3 regions of the Paenibacillus sp. FW104-T2 genome follow, and region 3 is predicted to be linked to each of the others. Evidence: riboswitches for the same ligand, from Rfam matches in the RefSeq annotation. Region 3 holds a riboswitch; each other region holds the start of a gene.
The links. Region 3 has a riboswitch for cyclic di-AMP ahead of AC3WQ3_RS25395 (resuscitation-promoting factor). Riboswitches for the same ligand answer to the same signal wherever they lie in the genome.
Positions count from the first base shown of each region.

Region 1 (10,184 bases), on a different contig from region 3:
GATGAAAGAGAGTTGGTAAAATGGCCAATCATATTAATTTCACCTCCACTTATAATCCGAATTTGGAGGCATGGGGTGGGAATGAAACATTTGATCCTCTCAAGATGAACGCAATGTTTAGTCAGATTTTGGGGAATATTGCAGCAGTTGAATCTTCTATCCCTGGAAATATCATTGACGTTAGAAACTTCGCTCCGGGGGATGGAACTGACCAATCCGCACAGATCAAAGCTTTTTTTGACTCAGCGCAAGAAGGTGATATTTTACTATTCACGCCGGGACACTACAAAGTCATAAAATCGGGATGGTTTTATACGTTTAATGGAAAAGCGGTAACCATCAGAGCTCATCCGGGAGCCATATTGGAAGTTTCGGACCAGGGTTTACGCTTTGAGAACAGCAACCACATTGAAGTAAGCGGTCTAACCTTAAGGCGTACAACTCAGGCTGGATGGGCCAAAGGAAGAACAGGCATTTACGTAGAGAATTCAAGCAACGTTATATTACAGAATAATGATATTAGCAAATTTACGGACGGGATTGGCGTGAATGGTTCAACCAGTCAGGAAAATCCTTCAAGAAATGTTATCATTAGAAACAACAAGCTTCACCACTTGGGGGAAGAGCCCATTGCAGTGAGGACCAATCTGGCCTTTGTCATCATTAGCCAAAATGACTGCTACCGATACTTGGGTGATGGGATCCTCATTAAAGCAACCTGGAACGTATTTGTAACGACAAACTTTCTTCATACACCCGTATTGTCAACCGATGCAGACTATACTACGTTTACAGCAGGCCAGCAAGGGTCTAATGTGCCCAAAGTAGGTGGAGGCATTACATGTAACAATGAAGGTGGCGAGACAGGGGCCCGGAGCCTGCATATTCATGATAACAGTGTGATTGGAACAGCTTTTGGCGTAGGACTTATCGGTTTTAGAGGCGCATTTGTCACTTCCAACTTCTTCAGTAATATTCGAAACAGCTCTGTAGTTTCTGTCTCCTTTCTCCCTTCCCAATTCAACCCAAATGATGAGAGCAACCATATTTTTGTGATTCAGGGCAATTATATTGATACCATTTTGAGGTCGAATCCTACAGCAGCCATTGAGGCAAGAACCAATAACGGGATTGAAGGCATGGATATTGGCGTTATCTCCGATAATATCGTGATTCCTAATGGCAATCATTGGGGGATCATTGCAGATGGAAACATCATTATCAAAGGCAATTATATTGCCAAAGCAGGTATTGCTATGGACTTGAGTAATGGGGTAGTCGCCACCGGCAATATCATTCAGCCTGGTTTTGTCACGACCAATCCTGACCGGATGGTCAGCATTAATGATCATGTGACATTCACAAGCAATTCCATTTCGGGTAAAGGCACATCACTGAAAATTCGTGGATCAAACAGTGTTATAACGGGCAATCGCATGAACTATGATGGCAATTGGTGGGCAGTCCATTTTGATTATGCCAATCGGGTTGTGGAAAATAACATTATCAAAGATAATGTGCTGCTGGTATCGTCTAGTGCCACTGGTCGATATTTATTCGGGTCCAGCGCCTTTTCGAATGGAAAAAACGTCGTGATTGATGTGGTTAAGGACAACAATGGTTCTGTCTACCAACTGGTGAACGACCTTGTACTGACAGGACCCAATTCCACCCGCTGGAGAGTCACTGTCGATGCCAATGGGAATATTAAGGGGACCAAGGTTTAGCATTTATCATAAAAAAACCTCCTAAACACCAGATCGATGAAGGGTGCATGGATCTGATGAATTAGGAGATTCCTTTATGAAGGATCTAGCTGTCTGTATAGAATTCGATAACCGTAAGGATCGAGCTTAATGTTCATGATGCCATCTGTGGGAATAACCGGATCTTCGGTAAGTGCATCTCTCCAGTCCCTGGTCTCCATAGGGTGAGAGAGGGTGCGTACATCGGGAGTGTTATTCATCCAAACGGTAAAGTGAAGCTGATCATCCATTCGCTCGTATACGATACAGGGGTCGTTGTGATCCGCTTTCAGGAAGCGGAAGCGCCCTTTGCGAAGTGCCTCATTGCTTTTGCGCAGATCAATCATCAGCCGGTAGAAGTCATAGAGCTCCCGATCTTGCTTGGCAGGGTCCCATTCCATACATTTGCGGCAATCGGGATCTCCTTCACCGCTGATGCCCACTTCATCTCCGTAGAAGATACACGGTGTACCGATGTAGGTAAACAGGAATACAACGGACAGTTTTAATCGCCGTTTGTCTTCACCGCATCGGGAGAGCAGACGAGGGGTATCGTGACTGCATAACATATTGAAGATCACTTCGTTGGTTTGCTGGGGATACCGCATAATGAGGGACCCCATCTCATTGGCAAAGTTGTAGCCATCCATGGATCCGCAGAAAAACTCCAGGACCTTGTCCGCAAAAGGGTAGTTCATAACGGAATCGAACTGGTCACCCATCAGCCATGTCAGGGAATCACTCCAAACCTCGCCCACAATATAGGCTTCCGGGTTCGCCGTTTTAACTACTTTGCGGAAATCTCGCCAGAAGTGGTTATCCACTTCGTTCGCTACATCCAATCTCCAGCCGTCGAGCTTGATCTCCTTAATCCAGTATTCGGCGACATCGAGCAGATACGCTTTCACTTCCGGATTGGCCGTGTTAAATTTCGGCATATTTCCATAAAAACCGAAGGTATCATAGGTAGGTATACCGTTCTTAATACTGACAGGAAATTCATTGATATGGAACCAGTCTACATACTTTGATTGTTTTCCATTTTGCAGCACATCCTGAAAAGGCGGAAAATCTTCACTGCAATGATTAAAAACGGCGTCAAGCATAACGCGGATACCACGCAGGTGGCATTCCTCTGTGACTTTTTTGAGCAAATCATTATCTCCAAAATGCGGATCTACTTTTTTATAATCAATGGTGTCATATTTATGGTAGGAGTTGGCTTGAAAGAGGGGGGTGAAATATATAGCATTTACGCCAAGTTTGGTTAGATCATCCAGATGATCGAGGACGCCTTGCAGGTCTCCGCCAAAGTAGTTATCCAGCTCGGGCGTACCTCCCCAGGCTTGAGTTCCTTCGGGATTGAGGTCTGGATTGCCATTGGCGAACCGTTCGGTCATGATCTGGTAAAACACAGCTTCTTTGGCCCATTCGGGAACCTTAAACACATCAATTTCATGAATGTACGAGAACTCGTAATATCCTCCAGTAGGGTAAGGGGGATCGCGGTGAATCCCATTGTCGGCCAGAAAGACATTTTCATGACCCGCTGTGACTCGAAAAATATAAGTAAGTCGTTTGAATTTGGGTTTAACCGCAGCCTCCCAGTAGTCGAACATCCTATCCGAAGCAGCTTTTTCCAGTTGAATTTCCCTGTAGGTTCCGTCCCAATCATATTTATCACCAGTCAGTGCAGTCACATAGTCTACATCATCTCTCTTCGTACGTACACGCAGATGAATCGTAGACGTGTTGTAGGCGTAAGCCCACTTGTCACGGGGAACGTGATACATCGCTTCGAGCAGCATGACGGCACCTCCTGTATCAAGATGAGTATAGCATTACATAACCAAGCTAGACAGCAAATGAACCATAAAAGGTTTACATAATTAGTGAAATTTTCATTACTTTCATCGATTTCATTTCACAAGCATCTCCAGGTTAGGCTTGAATATACGTATGCAAAATAAAGAAAAGAGGTGTTTTCTGCAGACCTGGTGATATCCATTCAATCTGTAGAGAACACCTCTTTGGTTGTCTCTATTACTTAAAACTTATATTATCGTAGGGCCTGTTCAAACTCTGTTCGAATCGTTTGCAGCAGCTCAGGCTTCGTTAGCACATCATAAGCTGTTGTGGCAAGTGCTTTTGCACCCAAGACCATGCCATCCAGTGCCCGTTCCTGTAATGCCAGATCGCGGAATTCGATGGAGTGCAGGGTGTGAACCTCATCAACGACCCGAATGTAAGGATGAATTGCAGGACAGCGTAAGGATACGTTACCGATATCCATGGAGCCATGATCATCTCCGCTAACGATCTCTTCTTGTGGAATACCGAGTTCCATGAGGTTTTCAGTGAATGTTGCAGATAAAGATTCATTGGTTACCATCTCATCATATGACGTTTCATAATTTGAAGTCACAAGACGACAGCCTGTTTGGAGCGCAGAACCTTCGGCAATTTGTATGACACGCTGCGTTAGTATATTAAGCTCTTTTCTGGTTGCGGCACGTACGTAAAACTGGGCTGAAGCATAGTCGGGAATGATGTTGGCAGCCTGACCACCGCTATTAATAACACCATGGATCCGGACACTACTTCTCACTTGCTGGCGGAATGCATTAATACCGTTAAAGGTTTGAATGACGGCATCGAGTGCATTGATCCCTTCATGCGGACTGGCCGCGGCGTGGGAGGATTTGCCGTGGAATTCAAATTGCACGGCATCAATGGCCAGAGAGCTGCCCGATTTCTCATAAGCATAATAAGGATGGGCCATTAGCGCGACATCACAATCATCAAACAGACCTGCTTCAGCCATTGGAACTTTGGCGCCACGAGTTTCCTCCGCAGGTGTGCCGAATACTTTTAACGTTCCTCCAACTTCATCCAAAATGGACTTTAGACCGACAGCAGCACCCAGACTCATCATACAGATCAGATGATGGCCGCAAGCATGACCAATCTCGGGAAGTGCATCGTATTCGCATAACAGCGCTATGGTTGGTCCTTTTTTGGCAGCAGCGTAGGTGCCGAAAAAAGCCGTATCCAATCCAAGTACGGGAGCTTCTACTTCGAAACCGTGAAATATCAGTTCTTCCTTTAGGCGGGCAGAAGCAAGGTATTCCTCGTTCCCGAGTTCGGGATTGGCACCAATGTATGATGAAATCTCCTTAAAACGGGAAGCATATTGATCAATAACCGACAAAATTTGTGATTTGGTATGTGTCATCGTGAACTCCTTCGTGCAAAATGAAAATAATTTAGTCATTATATCATGTTTGCTTGGTTTTTTCAGAAACAAGTCAGGATTTGTAAGTTGAAAACTCATTGCATAATCATGCATTGTACTTTATAATGACTCAGGCATCAACATGAGGAAGCACATAATGTATTGTAAGGGGAGAACAGGGTTGAAATTGATTAGTCGTTACACCATGATGCTGTTGACCTTTGTCGTTTTATTGACAGCTGCCGTTCCTTCGGCGCTGGCAAGTGGAACTACGGGCACTTCAGACAGTAAAAAATTGGTTCTCGGCACGAGTGCCGACTTTGCACCATATGAATTCCATAAAGTTATTAATGGCAAGGATGAGATTGTCGGATTTGATATTGCCATTGCCAAAGAGATTGCTGCCGATTTGGGCGTAGAACTTGTGATAGAAGATATGGGTTTCGACGGCCTTCTGCCTGCATTGCAGAGTGGACGCGTGGATATCGTTATTTCAGGCATGACACCGACAGAGGACCGCAAAAAAAGTATCGACTTCTCGGATACCTACTATAAATCGAAACAAGTCATCATGGTTCGCAATGAGGATAAAGACAAATACCCAACCATGGCTGAACTGGAAAATGAAAAGATCGGAGCACAAAAAGGTTCGATTCAGGAAACAATCGGACAGAAGATTCCTGGAGCCAAGCTGACGTCTCTAGATAAAATCTCGGACATTGTGCTTCAACTGCAAACTAAACGGATCAACGCTGCAATCGTTGAAGATACCGTTGCTGCAGGATACCTGGATGATATGATCGGACTAGCTCCTGCTGTTCCGGACGAAGAGCAGGTAGCAGCAGCGATCGGTATTCGCAAAGGCAATACGGAATTGCTGAATGCCGTTAATGGTACGCTTGAAAGATTGAAAAGTGAAAATAAAATTGATCAGATGGTAACCGAAGCCAGTCAATTGATGGCAGACCGTGAGGTCAAATCGCCAAATATTTTTGAAGTATTTTGGCAATACAAAAGCTTCTATGCTACGGGGGTTGGTTATACCCTCCTATTGTCAGCACTTGGGGTAATCTTCGGGGTAATCATCGGTTTGATCATTTGTTTATTCCGAATGCATGATACAGCAATTTTGCGGTGGATTGGTACGGCATATGTAGAAGTCATACGCGGTACGCCGATGCTGGTTCAATTGATGATTATTTATTATGGTCTTGCCTTGACATTTGGTATTACGTTCTCGCCTCTTCAGGCGGGTATTTTAACACTTTCCATCAATAGTGGTGCTTACCTGGCAGAGATCTTCCGTGCAGGGATTCAAGGCGTTGACCGTGGTCAACTGGAAGCAGCCCGTTCGCTTGGGATGGGTAGAGCCGCGGCCATGAGATTTATTATTTTGCCTCAGGCCTTCAAAGCTGTACTGCCTGCCATCGGTAATGAATTCGTAACCATCATCAAGGAATCTTCCATTATCTCGGTCATTGGTATGGTTGATATCATGTATCAGGCAAGTGTAGTCAAAAACATTACGTACCAAGGAATGAATCCGTTCCTTATTGCAGCAGCCATATACTTTGTATTGACATTCATTTTGTCCAAGCTGCTGGGTCGACTGGAAAGGAAGTTGAGTGCAAGTGATAGACGTTAGACAATTACACAAATCCTACGACAAAAATGAAGTACTTAAAGGCATAGATGTCTCAATTGGCAAGGGCGAGGTCGTTGTCGTGATTGGTCCTTCAGGATCAGGCAAAAGTACCTTCCTTCGCTGTCTTAACCTGTTGGAGCAGCCTACTTCAGGTGAAATTAATTTCGAAGGCGTATCGATCACGGATCCCAAACACAACATTAATGCAACGCGGGAGAAAATGGGGATGGTGTTCCAGCACTTTAATCTGTTTCCGCATAAAACCGTGGAGCAAAACATTACCATTGCCCCGATCAAAGTCAAAAAGCAGTCTGCACAGGAAGCCAAGCAGATCGCCGCAGACTTGCTTAAAACCGTGGGGCTATTGGATAAAAAAGATGCTTATCCAAGTCAGCTGTCTGGTGGGCAGAAGCAGCGGATTGCCATTGCCAGAGCGCTTGCGATGCAGCCGCATGTGATGCTGTTTGACGAGCCGACGTCTGCACTTGACCCTGAAATGGTTGGTGAAGTACTCGACGTTATGAAGCGCCTGGCTGAAGGCGGCATGACGATGGTTATTGTTACCCACGAGATGGGCTTTGCCCGTGAAGTCGGTGATCGCATCATCTTTATGGATGGCGGTGTAATTGTGGAGGAGGGAACACCAGATGAAGTATTTGGTCAACCTAAGCATCCACGTACGCGTGACTTTCTCGGTAAAGTTTTGTCATAGCCTTTGAGCATGATCCAGTCAGTGAACCGGATTAAATAGAATGAACAAAAAAACGAAATTAAACAACCTTGCTCACGTCACGTTAGCAGGGTTGTTTTTTTGTGCATGGGTAAGGATCCAGTGTCGTAAAAGTAACGTTTCTGTCATTGTTCCAGAGCTGCTTGATCGCTCTTTTTTAAGAAAAATCCTTATTTTTTAAGCATCATAATGTGTTGTTATAGACAGTTGGTAACATTTACTACGGACCCTGGTTACAAAATTGTGATATATTGTTCCTGCCGAAACTTCCTGAGGAGGAAGTGTGGAGGATGTAATGATGCAGACCGTGGAGGGGAAGATTGAAACGCACGCTGCTTGGGGTGAATTAGGGGTACATAACGCAAGACGAATGTAACAGAGACCTATAGGGTGGTTTCCTCCATCCGAATCCGACAACTAACTTCGCAGGCACAATGAGGGAGGAAGACCATGATTAAGAAGAGAACTATAGCCAAAACAGCAACAGCCCTGCTGACAGCAGCAATGCTCATTCAGGCCGTTCCAGCTCACGCTGATTCTGTTCACGTGGCCAAAGAGGGGGATACCTTCTATACCTTATCGAAACAATATGGAGTTGGACTGAACACTCTGGTTAAAGCAAACAGTGATATTTCACCTTACAACATTTATGGTGGTTTGAAAATTACGATTCCTGGAAAAGCAAACACGGCCTCAGCTGCTCCAGCAGCGAAAAGCTCGACGGGTGCTAAGACGATTACGACAGCTAGCCTTGATGTGAATGCTGATGATAAAGTCGTTCAGGCCTGGGGCAAAACGTTTGATTACAGTAAATCCATTGATGTGAAAGCAACAGCGTACTCTGCAGCCGCTTCCGAAAATGGTGGATGGGGTCCTGTTGATTACTTCGGTAATCCACTTGAACTCGGCACGATTGCAGTAGACCCTAGTGTGATCCCACTGGGTACGAAGGTTCTTGTTACAGGTCACTCCCATCCGGGGCTGCCTAAGCAGGCATTTGTGGCTACTGCCCGGGATATCGGCGGGGCGATCAAAGGGAAACGGATTGATATTTTCATTCCTGGAAGCCAGAAGTCTGTGAGCACATTTGGTTTTCAGGATGTTGAACTTTATATCTTGAAATAAGTATCAGCGCCAATAAAAGGGTGCCTTTATGACACGATTAACGTGAAATAAGGGTACCCTTTTTCTTTATTAAAACGCGCAAGATTGGTAGTTCTATAACTTGTGTGTTTGGTTTACGAAGCCGAGTATTATTTGCTTTTTGGCAATTGCAGCATTTCGTCCAAAGTCACCAGATTAAAGCCCCTGCATCGAAGTTCATCTATAATCTCCGGAAGTGCTCCAATGGTACCGGACAGATTGGAGCCCACGCCTCCGCCCGCGTGTTGAAGAATGATGGAGCCTGGCTTGACTGCAGATAGAACGTTCTGCTTCACTTGCTCTTTGCTGAGGCCTTTCCAATCGAGCGAATCCACATTCCAGTTGACGATGCTGTATTGCTGTCTTGCGGCCCATTGTAGCTGTTTCTCATTAATGTCCCCGTATGGAGGACGAATCATTTTAGGTGTATACCCGGTCAGTTTACGAATAATGTCGCCGGTATGTAGAATTTGTTTGCGAAAAGCATTCAAAGACAGCTTACTGAATTCAGGGTGGTTGTAACTGTGGTTCCCAACAATGTGACCTTCCCTAACGATCCGTCTGACGAGGTCGGGATGTTTCTCAGCCCGGTTGCCGACAATAAAAAAAGTCGCTTTTACATTATATTTCTTTAAAATATCCAATACCTGCGGAGTGAAGCGCGGATCAGGCACATCATCAAAAGTCAGTGCTACCTGTCTGGTTGAAGGTCCATTGGTCTTGAACGTATCGGCATATTTCTGCCTTAGCTGACCGAGTGTCAGTTGTTCATCCTCAGATAGATCCGGCTTTGCAGCAGGCATGCTCTCTGGAACGGGTTTGGCCAGCAGTTGTCCAGGTGAATAGCTTCCACTCATAAACATAAGGATCAACATGGAGAATGCGATGAGGCGAATACGCATGATACAGCCTCCTTTGTCAAATTGCGTTCTCTTTGGTATGCCCGCGGTGATGGTCCATTATGCATAAATGTGAGAAGTTTCATTGTCCAATTCAGTCGATAAGCTCATAATTCCACCATTACATATACACACAAAGGATGGGTGGACTAGGATGAGTACGTATGATTTGAAATCGGTTCGTTTGCAGGTCATTGAAGCTGGAGAGGATAAGATATTTTTGATCACGGGTGGGAAAGCTCATATAGGGGCTGTGGCGACCTTTTATCCCGAAAGAGAACGCGTGGTGGGAACGGCAGTCCATATTCCGGGGCATAAGGAACAGGAATTATGTGAGCGCCTTGCACGTAAGGCCGCAAATTCCCTCAAGGTGACCGTAACCGTTATTATGGGCTTTCATTTTGATGCCATTACACGTGTACAGATCGATGAGATCGTACAGACTGCGGAGAAGCTGCTGGGCGACCATTTAACCCTGGTGAATGATATAAAATAGTAGATTTTGGTTGACCCGGAATCGTGTTTTATGATTTTTTTTGGTAAAATTGAAACGGGATGAAAGTTACCACGTATGTATGATTATATACAAGGATGTAATATCGACTAGGAGGAATACCATAATGTCCATTTTCAAACGTTTGCGTGATTTAACGATGTCTAACATTAATGCCATTATTGACAAGGCAGAAGATCCAATCAAAATGACGGATCAATATATCCGTGATATGCAGGAAGATCTGGAAGATGCAGAGAAGGCTGTTGCTCAACAAATCGCGATTGAGAAAAA
Region 1 covers NZ_JBYTCE010000009.1:61,345-71,528, forward strand. Annotated here, with positions in the region: gene AC3WQ3_RS13340 (hypothetical protein) at 105-1,727, shown strand; gene AC3WQ3_RS13345 (alpha-glycosidase) at 1,802-3,553, opposite strand; gene AC3WQ3_RS13350 (M20 family metallopeptidase) at 3,805-4,980, opposite strand; gene AC3WQ3_RS13355 (ABC transporter substrate-binding protein/permease) at 5,186-6,625, shown strand; gene AC3WQ3_RS13360 (amino acid ABC transporter ATP-binding protein) at 6,612-7,337, shown strand; cyclic di-AMP (ydaO/yuaA leader) riboswitch at 7,604-7,803, shown strand; gene AC3WQ3_RS13365 (3D domain-containing protein) at 7,806-8,480, shown strand; gene AC3WQ3_RS13370 (polysaccharide deacetylase family protein) at 8,609-9,400, opposite strand; gene lpdD (prenylated flavin chaperone LpdD) at 9,552-9,893, shown strand; gene AC3WQ3_RS13380 (PspA/IM30 family protein) at 10,018-10,184, shown strand, end outside.
Region 1: linked by a shared signal. The riboswitch ahead of AC3WQ3_RS13365 (3D domain-containing protein) and the one ahead of AC3WQ3_RS25395 (resuscitation-promoting factor) in region 3 are both predicted to bind cyclic di-AMP.

Region 2 (10,184 bases), on a different contig from region 3:
AAGCAAGAGTATAATTATGTAAAAGAGTACGCGATTAAACCTGCAATCTCCTGCATGTCTTCTGATTTTAAATACAAAACCCTGCCGTTAGCCAGCAGGGCTTGTACCAAACAACAGGTATCTAGGATAGCCTGCTTCATTTACCTCTCCCTTTACTTCAGCGGGATTTTCGGTTTACACCACGTTCAATACGACATCAATATTCCCGCGAGTCGCTTTGGAATAAGGGCAAAAATCATGAGCTTTGCGAGCCAGATCCTCGGCCTGACTATGATCCACACCCGGCATGCTTACATCCAGCCGGACCGACAACTGGAATCCGTCATCCGCAGGATCTTTTCCAATGGATACATTACTTGTTACAGTCACATCTTCCAGTTTAACGCCAGCTTTACGTGCCACGTTGGCAAGAGCACTTTCGTAACATGCACCGTATCCTGCGGCAAAGAGCTGCTCAGGGTTCGTACCTTCACCGCCGGATCCACCCAGCTCTTTTGGCATTTTCAGATCATGTTTAAGGACTCCATCCGATGAAGTTACCGAACCTGTACGTCCACCTTTGACTGTCGCAGTTGCTGTATATAAAGCTTCCATTAGAATCTCTCCTTTTTCACCAATATTTTTGCTGCCTACAATTCAATTTAAACTTCTGGCTCAATTTGAAACGAATTTGGGTTACTTCATCAGCTTCTGCATCTTTATCATTTTCATGCATCTGGCTTCATCAGCATAACGCCACCTATGATATGCAGGTAAATTTTCTGAAGTTGGGTAATATACTAAGAGCCTGACTCCACCCACTTCTCATTTTGTCCATCTACATAAAAGTTGCACTAGACAAAAATTATTGAATGAGTACAATGTAAGTAACGACATATATTTTCAGACATATAAAAGTAAATGGCTCAGTTCTCATCATAAGGATGATCAATACGATTATTATTAAAAAGTCAGGTGAACATGTATGAGTAAAAAAAATCCATTCAATTCTCCTTCAGCTGAGCAATTAGCCGCAGCAGGCATGGCTCCCTCCCTTGGGGAAGCACACAGCTCCATGAAGGTTCCGAAGAACGCCGCTTGGTGGAAAAAATTCCTCGCCTTTGTCGGGCCAGGTTATCTGGTCGCTGTCGGCTATATGGACCCGGGTAACTGGGCAACAGATATTGCCGGAGGTTCCCAGTTCGGTTACACGCTATTATCCGTAATTTTAATCTCAAACCTGATGGCTGTCGTATTACAGTCACTTGCAGGCAAGCTTGGTATTGTAACTGGACGGGATCTGGCCCAAGCTTGCCGCGAACGGTTCAGTATGCCGGTTGTCATTATGCTCTGGGTGTTGTGTGAATTAGCTATTGCCGCCACAGATCTAGCTGAGGTCATCGGTTCAGCCATCGCACTGAAGCTTCTGTTCAACATCCCGATGTTATACGGCGTCATTATTACGGCTGTGGATGTTCTGATTATCCTTTTGCTGCAAAATAAAGGCTTCCGCGCTCTGGAAACACTGGTCATCGTGTTGATGGCAACCATCGCCCTCTGCTTCGGGATTGACCTGTTTCTGGCCAAACCGGACATGGGCGGGGTACTCACCGGCTTTGTACCAAGTGCCGAGATACTACAGAATCCTGCGATGCTGTATATTGCCATCGGAATCATTGGAGCAACGGTTATGCCGCACAATCTGTACTTGCATTCGTCCATCGTGCAGACCCGGCAGATTGAACAGACAACTCAGGGGAAAAGAGAAGCCATTCGTTACTCCACTATGGATTCAACAATCGCTTTGACCCTTGCCCTGTTTATAAACGCCGCCATACTCATTGTGTCAGCCGCTGTATTTCACAGCGCAGGCATGACACAGGTCGCTGAGATTGCAGATGCTTATCACTTGCTCACACCTCTGCTGGGCACAACCATTGCAAGTATCCTGTTTGGTGTCGCTCTACTGGCCTCCGGTCAGAACTCTACGCTTACAGGTACACTGTCCGGGCAGATTGTCATGGAAGGCTTCCTAAACATTCGGATTCCGGCTTGGCTCCGCCGGCTCGTGACCCGATTAATTGCGATCATCCCTGCCGTTATTGTGACGGCTATCGCCGGCGAACACGGAACGGAAGAATTGCTGATTTTGAGCCAGGTGATTCTATCCTTGCAGCTGCCTTTTGCTGTTATTCCACTTGTGATGTTTACGAGTGACAAAAAAAGCATGGGCGCATTCGCCAACAAACTGTGGCTCAAAGTCATCTCTTGGATCATCGCTGCCGTAATTGTGGTTCTGAACGTTTATCTGATCTTCCAGACCATCATGCTGTTTTAATCTGAATATGCTGTAAAACAGTTTTCCTCTTACCAGAGATTCATTAAAAAAGGCTGATTCCCTTAAGTATAATACTTAAGGGAATCAGCCTTTTAGCTTGCCGTGCACTTGCCTTGTCCTTTATTTAATGACACGAAAGTCATCACTTTTAAATTTTTTCCACTAACCCTCAGAAGGCACAAGCAGTGGAACAAGCTGCTCCAAGGCTTCGATGGTCCAGTCTGCACGCTCTTGGCCCTCAAGCTCAGGCTGAAATCGTCCATAGCCCTGCAAAATCCGAATCGTTCGCATCCCCAGCTTCTTGGCAGGAATGATATCGTTATCCATCCGATCTCCAATCATCACTGCTTCCTCGGGTTCACATCCCGCCTGCTTCAAAGCCACAGCGTAGAGTTCCGGATCCGGCTTCGATACGCCTTCTTCTGCCGAGCAAGCCAGTACATCCACGTACCTCCGCAGACCGTAGCTCTCCAGGCGCTCAGCTGTCCCTGGACTCTGATTGGCGATGATCCCGATTCGATAATGGTGTGACAATTCCTTCAACACCGCGTCAGCAGAAGCGAAGGGCTTCTCCAGCTCCTTCCGGAACTTCAACTTCTCCTGGATCTGCTCCCTATGACGTTCATCGCTGATTAGCGTTCGAATGGCTACCCTCATGGGCCACTGCTCATAATTTCGGTAACAGGAGGCAAATATCTCTCGCACTTCCTCTATTTTCACCGGATATCCAAGCAAGCAGGCTTCTTTTACAAACTGCCCTATAATATCATCTACCGGCTCCCATTCGTCGACCAGCGTATCTCCTACATCAAAGAACAACCATTTTAACACCCGTACATCCGGCACGCCTATTCCTCCTTGTTAGCCATGAACGCAATCTCTAAATCAGCAATGTACAATAATGCTCAAATAAAAAAGAAGACCCACCATCATGCATGAGTCTCCTCAGAATTCCGTTTTTCCACAAGTTCAATTATAACAGGCACCTTACACCGGATCAATCGGCAGCTATCACATTAACCATTAAGCAAGAAGCCAACTTCTCCATTAAGAGAATACACAATGCGGTCAGCTCCCATCCCGCGGTAAATGCCTTTGGGGTGACTCTGTTCCGTAATTACACATAGTGATTTGGAAGTCCAGGAACGGCAGATCTGCAGATAGCGGCAGGTCAGGTTCAAACTGTTCTCGAAAATAAAAACGTTGCCTACGCTCGACTGCGGTAGAAACCACTTCTGAGCTTCAGCTGTATTCATGCGAATGACGTTCTCCACTCCGATTCTGCGGAGCTTCCGTTCTTCCCCTGCACTGTTGGTCAGAACGGCAAACGGCATTTTTTTGTACATCAACAGCTTGATAAACTTGCGTCCTGCTTCATTCGGTGCTGTTACTAGAATCATCTCATTATCCATCATTCGTTCCTCCCTTGGCGTGAAAAGACAACAAAAAAGAAGCGTGGGGGACCAAGGCCTCCCGAACGCTTCTTGAATAACCCATGACGAAAACGCCATGAATATGCGTACGGCTTGTTGCCTCTCCCTTTAACGCTTACGAGGTTAGCTGACGGATTCGGGCGCGAGAGTCGCCCTATTTCCGGCTTGCACCGAAAAATTCACCCCATGGATTAGCTGCAATGACAGCCTTTCCGATTGGTTCCCCCGTTTCCCACCCATGAATGAATGGAAACTCAGCGATTAAAACATCGTTCCTGTTTCATGTATTGACCAGAGCGATATTATCGTTTGTTTCGTTGTTCATGTTAAGTTTAATTGAATTAGAAATTACGATATGAATCATACACCCGCGACATGTTAGTGTAAAGTCCGGTCAGATCACCGAATGGACGAATTTAAGGCATTACATATCAATGATATCGCTTACAACCAATCCATTCTCCATCCATCTCTGTGAATCTCACTAATTCTCGTCCTTATGAAAAACGGTTGTAATTTTAGATATCTGTAAGTAAACATAGGAATTTACTTAATTAGTTTTGCATTATCTAATTGTAAGCAATATAATATAACTATAGGAATTATTAACCCATTATACGATATGGAGGCGACTGATCATGTCCGTTTATGACTACAAAGTCAATACCCTTCGGGGCCAGGAAGTCGAGATGTCCGATTATCGCAACAAGGTGCTGCTGATTGTAAATACGGCAAGCAAATGTGGTCTGACCCCGCAATTTGAAGGCTTACAGGAACTCTACAACAAATTCAAAGACCGGCAGTTTGAAGTATTGGGTTTCCCAAGCAACCAATTCGCTCAGGAATCGGGATCTTCCGACGATATTGCTGAGTTCTGCCAGATGAATTACGGTGTAAGCTTTCCTATGTTTGAGAAAATTGATGTTAATGGTTCAAGCGCTCACCCTCTATTTCAGCACCTGACAAAAGAGGCACCGGGACTGCTCGGATCCAAAGCCATCAAGTGGAACTTCACCAAATTCCTCGTTGATCAGAACGGACGGGTCGTGAAGCGTTATGCTCCAAAAACCACTCCTGACCAGATTGAAGCTGATATTGAGAAACTGCTGAAATAGATCAACATGGAGAGGCCATAATTAACATGGAACCAGAGAAAGTCCGGTTCTGTGTGAATGGCCTTTTTTATGTTTCTCCAAACGCAAAAAGAGGTTTTCCATATTCGGAAAACCTCTTCTTGTCGTACAATATGATGCGGTCGAGAGGACTCGAACCTCCACGGGCATACGCCCACTACCCCCTCAAGATAGCGTGTCTGCCATTCCACCACGACCGCATGTCGTAAATAATCGGCAACAAAATTGATTATACAGGATCTCAATATAAAAGTAAAGCACTTTTATTAAAACTACTTTGCACCTGTGTTTTTCCTCCAAATATCGGTTTTTATCGTCATGATCTTTTGACTGCTGCATACATTAAATTTCAAATCTTTTATACATCTTCATTTTTAATTGTAGCTCTTCACAAGAAAACATATCATATACATAACATTGTATTTTGAGATTACAACTAATATAAGTAATAAAATATAACATTTAAATATAATTAAAGCTTAAAAACAAGAAACCATTGACAAAATACGGATATTTATGTGATTATATATATCATATAATTCGGATTTTAAACATAAAAGCATTCGGAAACCAATATTAATGTTATATAATATAACATTTTACGAACATAGGAGGCGAAAGACCGTGAACCGTGGGAATAAGCTGCTCGATTATGTCAAACTGCTTGATTCCTCCATTCATGTCGGAGGTTTCACCCATTCATTTGGCATGGATGTACACATTGCTGAAGGCAGCATCCGAAATGCCGATGATCTGGAATCCTTCATGCGCTGCCAGCTGCATCCCAGTATCGTTCGACTTGAGGGCATGGCGATTAAAGGTATCTACAGCGCAACAGATCATAATGACACATGGCGAACAGCACTCATTGACAAGTTGGTTCACGTTCAGCGGACTCCTTCTGATCAAAGGGAGCAAGCTGCTGCCATGGGCAAAAGACTGATCAAGCTGGCCCGGGCTCTCCACCCCTGGATTGAATTCAGCCAGCTCGAACACACCCTTGCCAAATACGAGTCTGTTGGCTGCCTCTCTACTGTTCACGCCTGGATCAACCACTACCTCGATATCCCCGTCGAGGAAGCGGTAATGGGTTACTTGCACTCAGCCATGAATGCATGCATAACCGAAGCCTCCAAAGTCCTCCCCATGCATAACGAAGCAACCCAGGAACTGCTGGTTCGCCTGGCCGCAGACCTGGAGCATGAATGGAATACCGTTAGCGCCTCCGCTGCGGATGGACCGGCACAGCCAACCTCAATGTCCATGAAATCGTTGTTCCCCAGCTTCCACATGCTTGGCGCAGGGCTGCATGCTTATCGCGCCTAATCTTACCGACTCCAAGCTCCCCTCATATTTCCCCAAACGAAAAAGCACGCAGCAACCTCCTTGCTGACGTGCTTTTTCACGTATGCCTATAGAAAATCACGTTATTACGTCATTATTTGTTATAAATACACTATTTTTCATCGTTTATAATTGTTACATGACGTAAATACGTATATAATGTAATGAACAGCTCGCATCTCCCACTATTATACACAGCCGAAGGCGGGTTGAAATACTTCTATGAGGGGTGAACCCTTTTGAACAAAAAGAAACCCGTGACTCCGTTCGGATGGGCCATCAAACGCCGCTTAACGGAGCTACAGATGGACCAGAAAACCTTCTGCGAGAAGCACGACATCCCGCCGTATCGTTTATCCAATCTCATCCATGGCACACGAAAAGCCACCCGTTTCCGAAACCAGGTCGCAGACATTTTGCAAATTTCGGATGAACTACGATGACACCGCCATTACCTTGCCGTCCCGATCCTTTAACTGATTGCCAAGGAGGGCCTATTCATGAGCTTCTTTACAACTGACCTTGAAAGGTTATCCTTTCAATCCTTACGTCATCAACTCATCATCGTCGACCGCGACTGGAGAATCCGCAGCTGCAATACCGCATGGCAGAACGGACTCGGGCGATTGCATCTCTCGAAATACAAAAAATCCGACGCCCACCGATCTTCTTGCGAAACGTTTCATTATCTTCAGCTGCTGCAGATATGGGCAGCCCAGGAAGAGGAAACGGAGAATTCATCGATTATTCAGAAGTTAGAGAAGATTCAACATCCCTTTGTTCACTGCCATACATATGACATCACCGTACAGTCTGCGAACCTGGAGCTTCGATGGTTCAGGCTGGAGCTTACCCCCTTGAATCAGACGGATCCTCCTTCTCCGATGGGACTCGCTCTGATCTCGCATACAGACATCACGGAACAGAAGCGAATTGAACAGCAATTGAAGCTGGCTCTATCCGAAGTACGAACACTACGCGGCCTGCTTCCCATTTGCGCCGTCTGCAAACAGATTAAGGACGAGCAGGACGTCTGGAATTCAGTCGAAGGTTATTTGGAGAAACATACCCACGCAGAATTTACACACGACATCTGTCCGGACTGCATCCGCAGGCTATACCCGAAGTACTCCAACATTTTGGATAAACGCTCCTGAGCAAAGCAAAAAAAAGCGAAAAATAACCACCTCTCCTATACGGACAGGTGGTGTTCAAATTGAGACATATCCAATTCCTCAGGTGATCCCTGCAGCGCAATTGCTCCCTTGTCCATGACATAGATAAAATCCGCAGCCCCACGCACAAAATCAATGCTCTGCTCGACGAGCAGCACGGAAATGTCGCCCTTCGCCTTGATTTGCAGAATGACCTGCCGAATATCCTCGACAATGGAAGGCTGTATGCCTTCCGTTGGTTCATCCAGCAGCAATAGTCCAGGCCTTGAGGCAAGCGCTCGTGCGAAGGCAAGCTGCTGCTGCTGGCCACCACTCAGATCACCGCCCTGTCGTCCATACATGGTCGCAAGGACCGGAAACATCGCAAGCACATCTTCAGGAAACGTCTTCACCCCAGGCGCAGATGTCTCCAGGCCGAGCAGCAGATTTTCCTTTACCGTGAGCTGAGGGAAAATCTCACGACCCTGAGGAACATATCCAATGCCTGCCTTGGCACGTTTGGCAGGTTCCAAAGCGGATATATCCTGCCCTTTCCAGTGGATGGCCCCCTTCCTCGTTTTGAGCAGGCCCATCAACGTTTTCATCAGCGTCGTTTTGCCGACACCATTCCGGCCCATTAGGCAGACCACCTGTCCAGGCAGGACATCCAGATTAACACCACGCAGCACATTACTTTCCCCGTAGCCGGATTCAATTCGTTGCAGCGACAGCATAGTCATCCCTCCTTTTTCCCAAGTAGACTTCGGCCACCCTAGGATCTTCCTGCACCTCAGCCATGGTACCTTCCTTCAACAGCTTCCCTTCATGCATCACGGTCACTTTCGCCGCGTACTCACGGACAAACTCCATATCATGCTCCACAACCACGACCGAACGTTCACGCGCTATCCCCTGTAACAGCCTGCCTGTTTTATGCGTTTCCTCGTCCGTCATCCCGGCAACCGGTTCGTCCAGCAGCAATACGCGCGGTTCCTGAAGCAGCAGCATGCCAATTTCCAGCCACTGCTTCTCGCCGTGAGAAAGCGCTCCTGCTCGTGTATACACGCGGTCTTGCAGTCCAATTTGCTCTATGACCTGTTCCATTGCCGTGTTGATTTTCCCAAACCGCGGAATACCAAGAGTCCGAAGCGGTGAACGCTGATTTTCCGCCGCCAAGGCCAAATTCTCCTGTACGGTAAGGCCTCCGAAGATGGACGGAGCCTGGAATTTGCGTCCTACACCCTTCCGGACGATCTGATGCTCCTTCAGACGTGTCAGCTCTGTGCCATCTTCCAGCCGCACCGTGCCGGAGAGGGGTTTGGTTTTTCCACAAATGACATCCAGCATTGTCGTTTTCCCCGCACCATTGGGGCCAATCAGAAAATGTAAATCATGCTCATGCAGCTTCAGGTTCATGCCATTAACTGCGACGAATCCGCCAAAAGCTACGGTAATACTCTCAGCCATCAATACAGGTGAAGCTTCAGTAGACTTCAGGTTTCTCCTTACTGACAGGGACATGTACAACCTCTCCTCTCCGCTTCAGCAATCGAACGACATTTCGATAGACTCCAACGAGCCCGTGAGGCATGAACAACACCACCGTTACAAACAGTCCGCCGAGAACGAACAACCAGCCTTCAGGGTACGCCTCACTTATCCCGGTTTTGGCTGCATTCAGAACCACTGCCCCGATCACAGCCCCAATGAGCGTGCCGCGACCACCCAAGGCAACCCATAACACCATTTCAATGGATGGAACAATCCCCATCATGGACGGCGAGATAATCCCGACCTGAAGAACAAACAGCATACCCGCTATTCCTGCAAGAGCCCCGGAAAGGGCAAACGTCAACGTTTTATAACCCGCCGGATCATAACCAAGGAAACGCACCCGATTTTCTCCGTCCCGCGAAGCTTCAAGCACCTGACCAAACCGACTATTTACCATTCTTCTGCAGAGCAGGTACGTGAGTACCAAAATGGCAAGTGTAATATAGTAGAGCACAATTGTTGTTCCTGCAGAATGCAGCGTGAAACCAAAAATGGAGTTATAACCGGTTATACCATTAGTCCCTCCTGTCCACTCCTGTTTGCCTATAAACAAGGTAACCGTGATTAACACAAGAGCTTGCGTTAAAATCGTAAAATACACACCGGTAATCCGGTTGCGAAACGTAAACCACCCCAGCACAAATGCCAGCAAAGCCGGAAGAGCAATACCCAGAATTAACGCCACTGGAAATGAACGAAATGGTTCCCAAAACCACGGAAGACCTGACAAGCCGCTCCACCCCATGAAATCAGGCAGGGATGTTCCGCTCGCCTGCAGTTTCAGATACATGGCCATGGCGTAACCACCAAGACCAAAGAATACCCCATGCCCAAGACTCAGAACCCCGCCGTAGCCCCAGATCAGATCCAGTCCGATGGCCAGAATAGCCAACGCCAGGAACTTAGCGAGCAAGCTAAGCCGAAACTCGGTAGAGATTAGCGGAGCAAGACACATCAGGATGAGTACGACCGCCCAGATGATTCTCGTTTTTAAACTGCCTGACTTCAGAAGTGCTGACATCATATAACCCCCTTCTTCGTGTTAGTCGAGACTGCGGGTTCGCATGGCAACCAGCCCCCGCGGCTTCCATTGCAGAAAAGCAACGATACATACGAACACCAGCACTTTGCCGATGGAGGCAGATGTGTAGGTTTCAAACAACGTATTAAACATGCCAATCCCGAGCGCTCCGCATACCGTTCCTACCAGTTTGCCAACCCCGCCAAGAACGACAACCATAAATGCATC
Region 2 covers NZ_JBYTCE010000003.1:157,031-167,214, reverse strand. Annotated here, with positions in the region: gene AC3WQ3_RS05475 (organic hydroperoxide resistance protein) at 175-594, opposite strand; gene AC3WQ3_RS05470 (Nramp family divalent metal transporter) at 1,022-2,317, shown strand; gene AC3WQ3_RS05465 (HAD family hydrolase) at 2,480-3,163, opposite strand; gene AC3WQ3_RS05460 (hypothetical protein) at 3,334-3,729, opposite strand; cyclic di-AMP (ydaO/yuaA leader) riboswitch at 3,848-4,020, opposite strand; gene AC3WQ3_RS05455 (glutathione peroxidase) at 4,389-4,865, shown strand; tRNA gene AC3WQ3_RS05450 (tRNA-Leu) at 5,001-5,083, opposite strand; gene AC3WQ3_RS05445 (urease accessory protein UreF) at 5,508-6,209, shown strand; gene AC3WQ3_RS05440 (Rha family transcriptional regulator) at 6,467-6,670, shown strand; gene AC3WQ3_RS05435 (PAS domain-containing protein) at 6,728-7,384, shown strand; gene urtE (urea ABC transporter ATP-binding subunit UrtE) at 7,420-8,115, opposite strand; gene urtD (urea ABC transporter ATP-binding protein UrtD) at 8,093-8,902, opposite strand; gene urtC (urea ABC transporter permease subunit UrtC) at 8,865-9,956, opposite strand; gene urtB (urea ABC transporter permease subunit UrtB) at 9,978-10,184, opposite strand, start outside.
Region 2: linked by a shared signal. The riboswitch ahead of AC3WQ3_RS05460 (hypothetical protein) and the one ahead of AC3WQ3_RS25395 (resuscitation-promoting factor) in region 3 are both predicted to bind cyclic di-AMP.

Region 3 (10,184 bases):
ATTGACCTGTATCAGACGACTGATGGATTAACTTTAAGTGTAGATAAATCATTCAAACCAGGCAGGCCAACGCGGTAACTGCCGCGTGTTTCGACACCACCTACACCCTGGCTGCCACTAATTGTGTTATGCAGAATATCATTCATATTCACCGTTTCCCTAACCGATGTAAAGGCCGCCTTGGCAGCCACATATACCGGGTCAAGGGCATGAATCAGAATTCGGCCTGGTGAGCTGGCAAAGTTCGCACCTGCCCGCAGAAGTGCCTCAAAATGGGACTGACATGCTCCTGCAACGATCGTGAGCGCATCCAGATGACGCTCATATTGTCTTGCAACCTGGATCGCTGCTACAAAATTTTGCGAATTCTTATAACTTCCGAGACTGTATAAGTCGTAAGGCTGACGGGTCTTCAGCACTCCGTCATGGCCCGTAATGACTACAATATCAGGCTGGACTTTGGGAAGAAGACGATACAGGGCATCAGCCATGGCTGACTCATGGACATATTGACCCTCTGCCGGAACACGAAGCTGCTCATAAAGAGCCATACTTTTCTTCAGGTAATTTGGATCCCCATCCAAGTGAAGCACCTTGCCTGGCATTTCAAAATAAGCAGGCTCGCGCTGTCCAGACCAGTCCTGCGTCAAGCCTTCACGGTTGCGTTCCGCTTGTTCAATCCGGTTCTGCTGTAGCCTGGAGAGTGTTTGATGTGCTTTTACATGTGCCTGCCTGGTCTTGGCACTCTGCGGCTCATAAGGAACCTGTATCAAATCGTCCACCGGGGAGTCGGCAAGCAGCCGGAATTCGGTCCCTTTAATGACCGCGCTATCCAACTGGAGGCCTTCCACCCGAAAAGTCACATCTCCACCGTATGACTTACGAACGACCAAGTCTCCGATATTCATCAACATAATCACCTCTACCCCATCGTATGGGCAAAGACCCGGTTTGGTTCATCCGAATTTATTTACAGGCCGGCACGAACTCCTGCATCCCACATCACCGTGCTTAGCGTCGCATATTCCTGCAGACTAAGTGTCTCACCCCGTCTGGAGGGCTGAATGCCAGCCTGCTCCAGCAATTGATCCGCCTGCTCCCGGTTTTCCTTGGTGAAAAAGCGGGCTTTGAGATTGTTCGAGATGGTTTTTCTGCGCTGGGCAAATGAGGCTTGTACCACTTCGAAGAAATGTGCTTCACTCGGCACTTCGACAGGAGGCTGCTCACGCACTTTAAGCTTGATGACGGCAGATTCCACATTCGGTTGCGGAATGAATACCGTTGGCGGCACAATACAAACCAATTCAGGCACACTGTAATATTGGACCGCAATGCTCAGACTTCCGTAGTCTTTTGAGCCGGGTGCAGCTGCCATACGTTCTGCTACTTCCTTCTGAATCATAACGACAATGCTGTCTACTGGCAGTTTCTCTTCCAGCAGTTTCATCATAATCGGAGTCGTCACATAGTACGGCAGATTGGCTACAACACTCACCTTGCTCACACTAGCAAAGTCTGTGCGGAAAAGCTCTGCCAAGTCCAGCTTCAGCACATCGCCGTGCTGTATCCGAACGTTGGGATAAGGCTCCATTACTTCTCCAAGGATCGGTAACAAACGCTGATCGATTTCCACAGCCGTTACAGGGCCGGCTGCTCGGGCCAGTCTCTCCGTAAGTGCCCCAATTCCCGGGCCGATTTCGAGTGCGCCCTTGGACTCGTCCAGATCCGCTGCACTTACAATTTTGTTCAATATATTCTGATCAATTAGAAAGTTCTGACCTAGACTTTTTTTAAAGGAGAAACCGTGTCTCTGAATTATCTCTTTCGTTCGCTTGGGTGTTGCAATTTCCAAAGTCTCATCCATGCCATTCATACGCTCACAATCCTTCACGTTCAATTTGCGATAATGCTGCAGAAAACTCTTCCCGGCTAATTTGGAATACACCCAGCCGCTTGTGGAACTGCTTTCCGTTGCAGTAACCGATGCCCAGCAGATTCCCCATCTCCATACGTCTTGCGGCTGCCTGCGGGTGCACAATCAGTCCTGCTGCAATCAAGTCCTCCCAATCGATCTGGCTCGGCATACCCTCATACGAGGTATGCACACGCTCCAGCGCATGGCGGATTGCCTCAGGTGAGGCATTCTCGACCCCGATATCCCCTTTACGGGTTGCATCCGCTTCCGGAATAAAAGCATGCTTGCAGCCTGGGACCTTATTCGCAATGATTTTGCGAATGCGCTCACCGGCATGATCCGGGTCTGTTAAAACAATCACGCCGCGTCTCTCCTGTGCCAGTGCAATTCGCTTCAGGATTCGCTGATTGATGGCTGATCCGCCGGTCTCAATGGTGTCTGCCTCAACAGCCCGCCGGATGGCGACGGTATCGTCCCGTCCTTCTACCACAATGACTTCTTTTATCATGTTCCATTTCTTCCTTTCTAACGCAAAAAGAAGAGGAATATCCTCTTCTCTGCCAAACGGCGGCGAGCCTATTCAGACTCCACCGCCGCATATTCCGCATGATTCATTCATGCAACTATTTTATAGCATTCCCATTTCAAAGTAAAACGATTTTAGTTCGCTTCCGGCTTCACCGGACCGATCACATATACCGTCTTGCCTTTCTTACGTCCGAAATTCAGGGCATGCTTTACACTGTCATAATATACATCGATTTTGTTGCCTTTAATGGCGCCGCCGGTATCTTCCGCACGACGGAAGCCGAGGCCCTCAATGTACACCCACCAGCCGATCGGAATCACTTTTGGATCGACCGCAATGGTCCGTCCTTCAGTTACCCGGGTACCGGAAGCTGTTTTTGTACCAATGCCAGGCTCCTCAGAAGAGTAAGCGGTCATCGATACATTTTTAAGTACTTTGGAATATTTAAAAGAAGTGCCTGAGACGGTAATCACTTTGCTGCCTGATGCAGCGGTTTTCTTCGAGTTCGTTGTCGTTGCTTTCTTTGCTGTGGAGGTTTGGGCCGATACCGTCTGAATCTCCGGCTGCTTCACAACAGGTTTTGCTTTGGTTCCGACAGCAATAACTTTATCGACACGGTTGGTCGATACCGATTTGCCCACCATCTTTTTGGAGACTAGCTCTCCATCCTGAAACACCTTTTCGATATGCTGTACAAGTGTACCTTCTTTGCCGTTTACGATGACGCGATTGTCACCTTTGTACAAGCTAGGGTCAGCCGTTTTGATTACTTTGTACGCAATCGGCTGTTCCACTTCCACTGTACGCTTTGTTACACGCACTACGCGAATTTTCATATCTGCCTTGATTGGTGTTGCGAGCGCAGGATAAACCTTATCCTCACTGGCAACTTCAATTCCAGATTTCTGAATTGCATCTTCTACCGATGAATCGGTTGTATACAGAGTCTTGGTGTCTCCGTCTGCCGTAATGTTGACTGGAACGGCCCGCTCAATAACAATGCGGTCTCCATCTGCGATTGCCCCGTTCAAAGGCATGGATACCTCATCGTGGGGGCTGACTGTGATTGATTGCTCCTCCAGCATTTCTTGAAGCATTCCTGTACGAGTCTCTACCGCTTGAGCTTTGCCATCAATAACCAGCGAAATTTGTTTCCCGGCTTGACCGTAAACGACTAACAAGATCATGATTGTAAGCGCGATTGAGAAAATAGCGATCAGTGCCATTTGACGCATGTTCTCATGCTTCCACCGCAACGCGTAAGACTTACTGGATGATCGTGACTCATGGGTCTCTTCTGGTTGGAATGTGCCCACTTCTCCGTCCTCCTTCATAGCCTCGCCGTCTAAAGTTAATGCATGATGTCTTTGACGCGACTATACCAAATTTTCTACAGAACTGATCGATATCTCAATGACCGGTTCTGCACCATGAACCACTCTTCGCAACATGATGTCACCACCTGAATTCTTACCGTATGATGACCTTGTTTCTTTTATTCAAAAACAAAAAAGCCAAAGAAAGAGTGTAAGAGGAACTCTTTCGTGGCTTCCGAATGATTTTGAATATCGGAAATTCATGCACGAGGTTGCCTCTCTTTTTCCGCTTGCGAGGTTAGCTGTCGGGTTCGGGCGAAAGAGAGCCGCCCTATCTCCGGTCACCCGCTCATGGCGGATGCCCTTGAATTCACCCCGAGACCCAAAGAAGAAATCAAATAGTGCTTCGCAAATGCATCCGCTGCTTTTGGGTCAGCGAACGATGCGCATCAGCTGCTTACACTGATGTTTAAGCCCTATTGGTTCCCCCGCTCTCCGTTAACGGAGACTCAGCGAGATCGGTTCATGAAAAGTATTGTTGTGTCATCGGAAAGTGTCCCTTTGTTCATCCCCCGAACATCTGTCCAATTTTCCGCACAACAATTCACTGAAAAGATGATATCCTGTTTCGATGCATGTTGTAAAGCGTTGTTCAAGTACGTTTTTCTAAATATTTGGTTAAAATATTGTAATATTCTTCATTTATTTGGATCAAAAAGCAAATTCGCTCCGTCTACCTCTCTTTTTCACCGCATTTGCTTCGTTTTTTAACGAATTCCAAATCGTTCCATGGCATTTTTGGTCGTTATTGCAGCAATTTCCTCTACCGAAATGCCTTTAATTTCCGCAGCTGCTTCTGCAACCAGACGTACATGCGCTGTTTCATTTCGTTTTCCACGATAAGGATGTGGTGTAAGATATGGGGAGTCGGTTTCAATGAAAAATCGGTCCATCGGTACCTTCGCCAGTACCTCTTTCGGCTGCTTGGCATTTTTGAACGTAATTGGTCCACCGAAGGATAGATGGAACCCTAGATCAAGACAGAGTTTTGCCGTTTCCCAGCTTCCTGAGAAAGAGTGCATGACACCCCCGACTTGTCCAGCTTTCTCTTCACGCAAAATTTTGACAATATCCTCATGAGCATCGCGATTATGAATGACAATAGGCATGTTAAGTTCACGAGCCAGTCCGATCTGTTGTCTTAATACACGATGCTGCACATCCTTGGGTGAAGTGTCCCAATAATAATCCAGGCCAATCTCGCCTATGGCAACGACTTTTTCATGTTTGCACAGAGACGCAATCCACTCGAGATCGCCCTCCTGCATCGTAATGGCATCCTGAGGATGCCAGCCTACCGCAGCATATATAAAATCATACGTTTCGGCAAGCTTCATCGTGGATGGAATGGTCTCCCGGTTGAAACCGACATTGATCATACGGCCAACCCCGGCGTCTACAGCACGTTGAATCATCTCCTCGCGGTCCTCGTCGAATTGCGGTGCATCCAGGTGTGTATGTGTGTCGAATAACATCATTTGTATTTCTCCCTTCCTGTCGAATAACTGTTTTCTATCCCGATCAAAATCCTATAAAATGCACCCATTTTATCATCATCATTGATTTTTCAGAGTACAACATGTGGATTTTCCAAATTTAATTTCTACTATATATAGAAGCCCTTCTCACCTAAACTTGTTCAAAAAAAGTGTACATTACAAAATTATGTCGATCTACATATACTCTCCATTAAAGCAGATTACTGTATCATGATAATATCTCGAAATAGAAATTCTTTCTGTCATAGCTAATTTGTAAATTTTTTGCTCTTCACGGCTCACTTCATGATCATGAGAAGTATGGGCGGATATGAGAAGGCAGCTCGTGAATGATGGCGTCCACCTTGTTTTGCGGATAGTACAGATGATGCTTACCACGATGTATTCCACTGATTGAACGGACGATGTCCGAAACCTCGGACAATTCATGCAACTTGTCCTGTCGATCCAGCAGCAGAATCTGTTTGTCTGTCGATTCATCCGGACGAAAAACATCATACGGAAGATCCGTCGGAAAATCAATTTCTAGATCATATTCCGGATGAAGACCGGCTTTGGCAAAGGCAACTCGAATTTCTTCAATCGTTTCCACATCGATCTGTTCAACCTCTACATACTTATACAGCCTGCGATCCATAAAACGTTCGCATAACTCGCTCAGAACAGAATCGTTCTCTTTACGCCACTGCATGAATGTGGTCTGTATTAGAGCCTCATCCAATTGCAGATATTCATCAACAGTGAGCACTCCGTCAAACAGCTGCGGCAGTGGCTCCAGCATGAAACGGAATTGGAACCCCTGCTTCACCAGCTCTTTTGCACGCTTAAATATTTGTCTCAGGATAATTTCGGAGCTTCGGGTCACCGGATGGAAGTAAATCTGCCAGTACATCTGGTATCGTGACATCAAATAGTCTTCTACGGCATGCATACCGGATTCCTTGACTACAATTCTCCCGTGATAAGGACGAAGCATTCGCAGGATGCGGTCAAGGTCGATGGTTCCGTAGTTTACACCTGTAAAGTATGCATCCCGAAGCAAATAGTCCATCCGGTCTGCATCAAGTGGGCTAGTGACCAAATTCACGACGATTGGCTTTTCATATGTTTTCTGAATAACAGATGCCACCTTCTCCGGGAAATCGGGAGCAACCCGTCTCAGGATCGCCCCCACTTCGGTATCCCCAAGGATAATTCGGCAGGTCCAGTCCTCATGGTTCATGTCAAAGGCTTCTTCAATGGAGTGAGAGAATGGCCCGTGACCCAAGTCATGCAATAAAGCAGCGCAGAGTGCAACGGCTTTTTCTTCCTTAGGCCAATCGGAGTAGTGACTTCTTTCAAATTGAGAGATAATCTTCCGTGTAATTTCGTAAACGCCCAATGAGTGTGAAAACCGGCTGTGTTCAGCACCGTGAAAAGTGAGATAGGATGTTCCCAACTGACGGATCCGTCGTAAGCGCTGAAACTCGGGGGTATTGATCAACTGCCATATGATCGGATCTTGCACATGAATATAATTATGTACCGGATCTTTAAACACTTTCTCTTCGGTTAAACGCTGTTCCATGTCGCTTCGCTCCCTTGTTTTTGAGTTGTGTTTGTCGCTTTTAGCCCTAACCAGCCCGGTTATTCGACATACAATGACGAATTTTGTCGAATAAGGTACTTTTAATGTTTTCCAAATCGACAAAGCTGACATTGATGTTTAAATATGAAAAATCGCTCTTAACCCCTTGCCACCCGTAATCTTATCCAAAACAGCCTTAATTTTAAGCTAATTTTAAGGTTGACTGTTTTGGGAATCGTTGGTATGATGAGTATCATAAAACATAAAATAATGTCGAATAATGACAAAGATAAGTAGCTGAGAGGAGCACTGATTATAATGATGAAATCAACAGGTATTGTTAGAAAAGTAGACGAACTGGGACGGGTAGTTATTCCAATCGAATTGCGCCGTACACTGGGTATCGGTGAAAAAGATGCTCTGGAAATCTATGTTGACGGTGAGCGCATCATGTTGAAAAAATACGAGCCAGCTTGTATCTTCTGTGGTAACGCTGAGAACGTTACATACTTCAAAGGTAAAATCGTTTGTAACGAATGTATTTCCGAAATTCCTGCACCTGTGACAAAATAAGAAATTTCAGGTATAATGGACTTATTGAATTGTTAATTCTAACCTTTTTATATTCCTTACTTGCCTTCCCGGTGTGAACCCCACCGTTGGAAGGTCTTTTTTTTATTACCCCATTTGGGACAAATCCTGATGCAGCTCATCCATAACTAGGAAAGCGGTGAAAAATCAAAAAAATATTTTTGCACCGCCTCGGACTTTTTTATATTTCGCTAAGGTTTCCAATAAGAAACTTTTCAGGTTATGTTCTCCTATTTCACCGTATGTTTGGATCATGCAGAGGATTAGATCAGCGCGTTATATACATCACGTTTCGTTAACCCTCGGTCCGCTGCTGTTTTTTTCATCGCATCTTTGCGGTGAAGTCCTTCGCCTTCATAATGGCTGACGTGGTCCTCCAGGGACAATGGCTGCCACCAGGCTTCACGCTCTGCTTTACGCTCCTGTTCCTTAATGCCTTCTACAAGCAAACAGTACTCTCCAAGCGCCGGATGTTCCTCCAGCCAGTCTATGCACTCGCGAACCGTGCCTCGTGCAAATTCCTCATGTCGCTTCGTCAGCTCACGAGCCAGCACAACCGAACGATCCCCCAGAATCTCTTCCAAATTGACCAACGTTTTGCGAATACGATGCGGTGACTCATAAAACAACAACGTACCGTTAGATTCGTCAAAACCCTCCAGCACTTTTCGCATATCCTTTTTCTCGCGCGGCAAAAAGCCGCCGAACGTGAAGCGTTCCGTCGGTAGTCCGGATACAATTAGAGCAGACAATGCTGCATTGGCACCCGGAATCGGAATAACATGAATTCCTGCCTCAATTGCTAGTTGTACCAGATCAGAACCCGGGTCTGAAATGGCCGGCAGACCAGCATCGCTGACCAGTGCCAAATTTTTTCCTTCTATTATATAGCGTATCAGTTCAGGGCCACTTGCCGCCTTATTATGTTCATGATAACTAAATAACATGGAAGGGGTGATCTCAAAATGAGTGAGCAGCTTTCGGGTTTGCCTTGTATCTTCTGCCGCAATGATATCACAACTCTGCAATGTCTTAATTGCTCGAAATGTCATATCATCCAAATTCCCAATCGGTGTTCCAACTAAATATAACTTACCCCGACCATCATGGGCTTCCGCATAGCTTTTTTGAATGTGCAAAGTCACTTACACTCCTCCTTCCGTAATACCCGTTGGTTGTCGTGATCCGTAATAAATATCCATAATTTCATCACAGTAGGTTCCTTCTTCATTGTAGACAATGAGGGGCGGAAGCATGCGCACTTCGGGTTTGCCATCCTTCAGCGCTTCGATTAACACCATATTGGCTTCAAGGTGAGCACGTGGATGTACCATTCGGATCCGCTTCGGCTCAAGCTTGTACTCCCTCATCAGAGAGATAATCTCTCCGAGCCGTTGAGGGCGGTGAACCATGGATACCTTTCCTCCATTACGCACGAGACGATTGCATGCCTGAATCACTTCCTCCAATGTACATCCCAACTCATGACGTGCCATGGCTTGGTGTGTATTCATTTTAAGGTCACTTCCATTCAGCGGCATATATGGCGGATTCACAGTAATCGCGTCATACACAGCATGTCCTGTCTGTTTCACCAGTTCCCGCAGGTCGCCTTCATGAATTGTGATCCATTGGTCCAGAGCATTCAGCTTCACGCTTCTCCGTGCCATATCAGCCAGCCTTGGCTGAATCTCGATTCCTTCCAGGGTGGCCTGCGTACGCGTTGTCAGCAGAATGGGAACAACCCCATTCCCCGTACATAAATCGAGTACACGGCCTCGTTTAGGAACAGAAGCAAACCGGGCTAGCAATACGGCGTCCATGGAAAAACTGAATACTTCATCACTTTGGATGATTCTCAAATCATGAGAGAGCAGATCATCAATCCGTTCTGATTCATGCAAAATTACTTCTTTAGCTTCATTGGCTGTCATATGATACGTTCATCCTCCGGTACTCTATATCGCATTTTAGCTTTAGTTTAGGTCTATAACCTTGAAAAAAAACCGTAGGGGATCTTCCCTACGGTCACTTCATTTATTCAAAAAAGACAGGCAGAACAGACAATCGCCTTCCGTCCGCAAATGTCCGTAATAGACATTGCAGATATGGAATCCTTCGTGATACAGCCGGGCCAGATTATCATATCCTTCACCTACCACATCTTCACCTGTAGCCGGACCTGCCGGTCTAGCAGCTGGAGCCAGTGCAGATGAAACAGGCAGATCTACCGGAGCCTCACGCTTGAGCAGTTTGCGTAGCTGCTCATTCTCAATCGTAAGCCGCTGATTATCTTCAAGCAGCTCTTTGACAATCATTTTTAACTCTCCTAAATCACTGTGCAACTGACCCAATTGGGTTTCCATTTCATGAATGTGCGTAAACAGATTTTTCTTTTCCAAGTTTCCACCCCGAAGCAACCTTTATGGTTTACTTGATAACGACGTCATCCAGCGGAAGTTCTTTGACTTTACTGATGTCGAACAGTTGAACATGGACTGTGCGATTACCGGCATTGATGCCGACAACTTTCCCTTCACCCATAGAGGTGACGACCAACTTGCCTACAGCCGGCAGTTCTTCTCTCACACTTTCATAGTTATCATGCTCAAATTTCAGACAGCACATGAGTCTTCCGCACAACCCTGAAATTTTCGTCGGATTCAGTGACAGGCTCTGATCTTTGGCCATCTTGATGGATACCGGC
Region 3 covers NZ_JBYTCE010000027.1:9,361-19,544, reverse strand. Annotated here, with positions in the region: gene yabG (sporulation peptidase YabG) at 12-908, opposite strand; gene rsmA (16S rRNA (adenine(1518)-N(6)/adenine(1519)-N(6))-dimethyltransferase RsmA) at 971-1,873, opposite strand; gene rnmV (ribonuclease M5) at 1,878-2,423, opposite strand; gene AC3WQ3_RS25395 (resuscitation-promoting factor) at 2,576-3,760, opposite strand; cyclic di-AMP (ydaO/yuaA leader) riboswitch at 4,032-4,285, opposite strand; gene AC3WQ3_RS25390 (TatD family hydrolase) at 4,528-5,298, opposite strand; gene AC3WQ3_RS25385 (HD domain-containing protein) at 5,609-6,886, opposite strand; gene AC3WQ3_RS25380 (AbrB/MazE/SpoVT family DNA-binding domain-containing protein) at 7,205-7,459, shown strand; gene rsmI (16S rRNA (cytidine(1402)-2'-O)-methyltransferase) at 7,741-8,622, opposite strand; gene AC3WQ3_RS25370 (tRNA1(Val) (adenine(37)-N6)-methyltransferase) at 8,623-9,411, opposite strand; gene yabA (DNA replication initiation control protein YabA) at 9,511-9,879, opposite strand; gene AC3WQ3_RS25360 (PSP1 domain-containing protein) at 9,908-10,184, opposite strand, start outside.